DNA from 2 places in the Blautia sp. HCP3S3_H10_2 genome. Region 2 is predicted to be linked to the other one. Evidence: riboswitches for the same ligand, from Rfam matches in the RefSeq annotation. Region 2 holds a riboswitch; the other holds the start of a gene.
The links. Region 2 has a riboswitch for ZMP and ZTP ahead of ACTQWB_RS13965 (IMP cyclohydrolase). Riboswitches for the same ligand answer to the same signal wherever they lie in the genome.

Region 1: linked by a shared signal. The riboswitch ahead of ACTQWB_RS00410 (formate--tetrahydrofolate ligase) and the one ahead of ACTQWB_RS13965 (IMP cyclohydrolase) in region 2 are both predicted to bind ZMP and ZTP.

The regions. Positions count from the first base shown of each region.
Region 1 covers NZ_JBQKCL010000001.1:83,510-85,912, reverse strand. The annotation lists partial or broken gene ACTQWB_RS00420 (ATP-binding protein) at 1-26, opposite strand, end outside; gene ACTQWB_RS00415 (DUF1700 domain-containing protein) at 106-549, opposite strand; ZMP/ZTP riboswitch at 914-1,033, shown strand; gene ACTQWB_RS00410 (formate--tetrahydrofolate ligase) at 1,113-2,403, shown strand, end outside.
Region 2 covers NZ_JBQKCL010000013.1:50,799-53,201, reverse strand. The annotation lists gene ACTQWB_RS13970 (phosphoribosylaminoimidazolecarboxamide formyltransferase) at 1-613, opposite strand, end outside; gene ACTQWB_RS13965 (IMP cyclohydrolase) at 673-1,386, opposite strand; ZMP/ZTP riboswitch at 1,489-1,571, opposite strand; gene guaB (IMP dehydrogenase) at 1,681-2,403, opposite strand, start outside.

The DNA of each region.
Region 1 (2,403 bases), on a different contig from region 2:
AATTCTTCTATTGTTATACTACTCATGAAAACTCTTTCTCCTAAATCTATTACTATCTTTCAGACATTATTTTCTTATTATCTCCGGCACGAAGTGTCTTTCCCCTCAGCTGCGGTTCTTGATCAGCGATATAACAAACAAGACCACTGCCAGAATTGCAAAAAACGGAATCACAGCAACCAGAATATGGAACAGTAAGAATACAATAATCAGCAGGATCACAATTCCAAGCAGCTTACTGTACCAGGTATCGAACCGCCATACATGTACATGCTCCCCGGCCTTTTCCCCTGAATTGTCTGTATTATCTGAGTAGGTGCTGTATTCCTCGTAATCCACCTGTCCATTATCTACGTCTGTGTCCAGTAAAGTACGGGCGATCAGCCTTGGATCTCCAAGCTCTGCAAGAACCTCCTGCTCATTTCTTCCCTTCCTCACCTGGGACTGAATATAATCCTCATAATAGCGCACATGCGCAGCCACCTTGCCTTCATGCATCTGCCCGGACAACTGGCTTCTCAATGTATCCAGAAATTCTGTTCTGTTCATTTAATCATTTAACCTTTCTTATATAAAGAAACTTCACTTATAAAGAACCTTCACTGCACATTCAAAATTACAGTTCACTTCAAAAACATAACCGCCACAATATCCCATCTTCTGTTTATGTGACGTATCAGCCATACTCTGAATAGTTACATTCTAACAATACTTTCTTTCATACGCAACTATTCAGTTAATAAAATTTTTGTGAAGCGTTTCTGAACACATTCTAAAAAGAAGAAATATTTTTTGTCATCCAAAAAACTTTTGTAAATTTCCACAAATATCTATTGTGTTTTTTGACAATAATGCCGTCTGTTAATTTCTTGACAAAATGTCTTTTTAATGATACAATAGACACATCAATTGAAAAGCTTCTGAATACTGACGGATCGTGGAGTTTACCACAGGGACTTCGGGAGCAGATCAAGGAAGTTATTGTGAATGATATTTACAGTAACTTAAGGAGCCGACCGTCTGGGCAGTATTTGAATTATCAGATACTGCCCTTTTTTATCGGAAGGCATCAAACAGCCATTTAATCTTACACAACGAAAGGAGCTTTTATTATGGGGTTTAAAAGTGACATCGAAATCGCACAGGAATGCGAAATGAAACCAATTACTGAGATTGCCAAAAAGGCAGGTATTGAAGACAAGTACCTTGAGCAGTACGGCAAATACAAAGCAAAAATTGATTATAATCTTTTAAAGGAAACAGATAAAAAAGATGGAAAACTGATCCTGGTTACCGCCATCAACCCAACTCCGGCAGGAGAAGGAAAAACCACTACTACTGTTGGTCTTGCAGATGCTATGCAGCAGCTTGGTAAAAATGTTATGGTAGCTCTTCGTGAGCCATCCCTTGGACCTGTATTTGGTGTAAAGGGCGGCGCAGCAGGCGGCGGATACGCACAGGTTGTTCCTATGGAGGATATCAACCTTCATTTCACAGGTGACTTCCATGCCATCGGTGCAGCAAACAACCTTCTTGCAGCAATGATCGACAACCACATTTTCCAGGGAAATGCCCTGAACATCGACCCACGTAAGATCACATGGAGAAGATGCGTAGATATGAACGACCGTCAGCTCCGTAACGTAGTAGACGGACTTGGCGGAAGAACAAATGGTATGCCTCGTGAAGACGGCTATGACATCACCGTTGCTTCTGAGATCATGGCAGTTCTTTGTCTTGCAAGTGACATCAAAGACCTGAAAGAAAGACTTTCCAGAATCATCATTGGATATACATATGGCAAACCATCTGAGCAGAAACCTGTAACAGCAGGTGACCTTCACGCAGAGGGCGCTATGACAGCACTTCTGAAAGATGCCCTGAAACCAAACCTGGTTCAGACTCTGGAGCATGTACCGGCAATTGTTCACGGCGGACCATTTGCAAACATCGCTCATGGATGTAACTCCGTAACAGCAACCAGAATGGCTCTTAAACTTGCTGACTATGCTATCACAGAGGCTGGTTTCGGTGCTGACCTTGGTGCTGAGAAATTCCTTGATATCAAGTGCCGTATGGCTGGTCTGAAACCAAATGCAGTTGTTATCGTTGCAACTGTCCGTGCACTGAAATATAACGGTGGTGTTCCGAAAGCAGATCTGAATAATGAGAACCTGGAAGCTCTTGAGAAAGGTCTTCCGAACCTGCTGAAACACGTAAGCAATATCAAGAATGTTTACAAGCTTCCATGTGTTGTTGCAATCAACGCATTCCCAACCGATACAAAAGCAGAGCTCGACCTTGTTGAAGCAAAATGTAAAGAACTTGGTGTTAACGTTGCACTTTCCGAAGTATGGGCAAAAGGCGGCGAAGGTGGCAAGAAGTTAGCTGAGGAAGTTATCC
Region 2 (2,403 bases):
GATTGGAAATCAGTTCGTCATCAATTGCAAGCGCCTGTCTTCCCTGTTCAAAAGTGACGCCAAAGACCTGCTTATGTTCTAATGGAGCAGGCACATATTCCGAATCGATTTCAATTACATTGTAATTTCCTTTTTTCTTCTGTTTCAGGATTTCAAGTGCCTCATCTGTATATCCTGGTGCGATCACACCATCGGAAACCTCTCTCTTGATCAGAAGTGCAGTATCTTTGTCACATACATCCGAAAGAGAAATAAAATCTCCAAAAGATGACATACGGTCTGCACCTCTGGCACGTGCATATGCACAGGCTAACGGAGAAAAATTTTTCCAATCCATGTCATCTACCCAGTAGATTTTTGCAAGTGTCTCATTCAGCGGAAGTCCGATAGACGCCCCGGCTGGTGAAACATGCTTGAAAGAAGTTGCCGCCGGAAGCCCGGTTGCTTTTTTCAGATCCCGTACCAGCTGCCAGCCATTAAGAGCATCCAGGAAATTGATATATCCAGGTCTTCCAGAAAGTACTTTGATCGGCAGTTCGCTTCCATCCTCCATATAGATCTTAGATGGTTTCTGATTTGGATTGCAGCCATATTTTAATTCTAATTCTTTCATCTACTTTTCCTCCATTTCTCACGTAGAATCTGTCTCTTACCAGATCGTATCAGCTTTTATCAATGATTTTTATTTATGATCTTTGATTCATATTTTCCTGTCTCAATATCAATATATCTAACAAAAAGAGAAACCTTATTATCTTCGTTCAGATTTTCCCAAAGCATCGCTGCAAATTCATCCATGTTGTCCGGGATCTGAACCAGCTTTGGCTCGCCCTCGAAACTTGGAAGGGGATTTCCATCACATTTGTAAGTGTGAATGAAATGTCCTTCTCCTGCTTTTGCGTTCTGATATGCAAATGTATAACGGTTACAGGAAGATGGATCTCCGTTATTACTCTTTAAAATTGACATTGCATAGCTATAAGATCCGTTTTCCACATGCATGATTCCGGAAATACGTGGTGTATAGTTAGGACCATCCGGCTCAAATTCCCTGGAGCGTAAGGACTGCTCAAAAGTAAGCTGCTGATCCATTCCTTCATAAATGGTATCTGTCTGGTCACCATTCGTCACGATTGTTTTATTTCCAAGCACACGGACAGGTGCATAAATGATCAGGCTTGGATCTACCAGCTTGGAAGGATCAAATGCCTGTGTACGGATTCCCTCGCCGTCTTCTACAAACACACGGTTACGGCTGTTCTCACTTCTTCCCATAATGAAATATGCGGTAACGGCTTTGGTTCCGTCAGCGCTGCGTCCAATAATGATTCCTCTTCCAGGGTATGAATTTCCCCTCAGTTCTTTGTCCAGTGCTATCATTTCCATGCAGATGTTCTCCTTTCAGATTTCCTTAGAATAATTTTTATATAATAGGAGATTCCAACGGAATTTCCTATTACATAAAAAAACGCCTGGGAAGCCCTTCTTCCAGGCTGCCCAGGCGGTCGGCACAAATGAATCCCTGCACTCCCTGTGGGTAGTCCCACGATCCGCCAGTCATGCAGTTCTTTTTTATACTACATTATTTCTTTTTGTATTTCAAGATGGAAATTTTTTTATTCTTTATAAAATTTTTTTGTAAAAAGGCCATCTAAAAAGACGGCCTTTCTGATCTCATTCTTATTTGTCATCCACACTGTAGTTTGGTGCTTCTTTTGTAATATGGATATCGTGAGGATGAGACTCTTTCAGGGATGCAGCAGAAATCTTAACGAATTTACCATTCTGCTTCAGAGCTTCGATATTCTCTGCTCCACAGTAACCCATACCGGAACGAAGACCTCCGATCAGCTGGAATACAGTATCCTCAAGGTGTCCCTTGTATGCAACACGGCCTTCTACGCCTTCTGGTACAAGCTTCTTAGCATTCTCCTGGAAATAACGGTCCTTGCTTCCATTCTCCATAGCTGCAATGGATCCCATTCCACGGTAAACTTTGTATTTTCTTCCCTGGTATAACTCGAAGGTTCCCGGGCTCTCATCGCATCCTGCGAACATGCTTCCCATCATACAAACATTAGCTCCGGCTGCGATTGCCTTGGTGATATCTCCAGAATACTTGATACCGCCGTCTGCAATGATCGGAATGCCATAGCGCTTCGCTACTTCATAGCAATCCATAACAGCTGTGATCTGCGGTACACCAATACCGGCAACTACACGGGTCGTACAGATAGAACCAGGTCCGATACCAACCTTAACTGCATCTACACCAGCATCAATAAGTGCCTTGGTAGCAGCTCCGGTAGCAACATTACCTGCAATAACCTGCAGTTCCGGATATGCAGCCTTAATCTCACGTACAGTACGGAGAATATTCTCAGAATGGCCATGAGCGGAGTC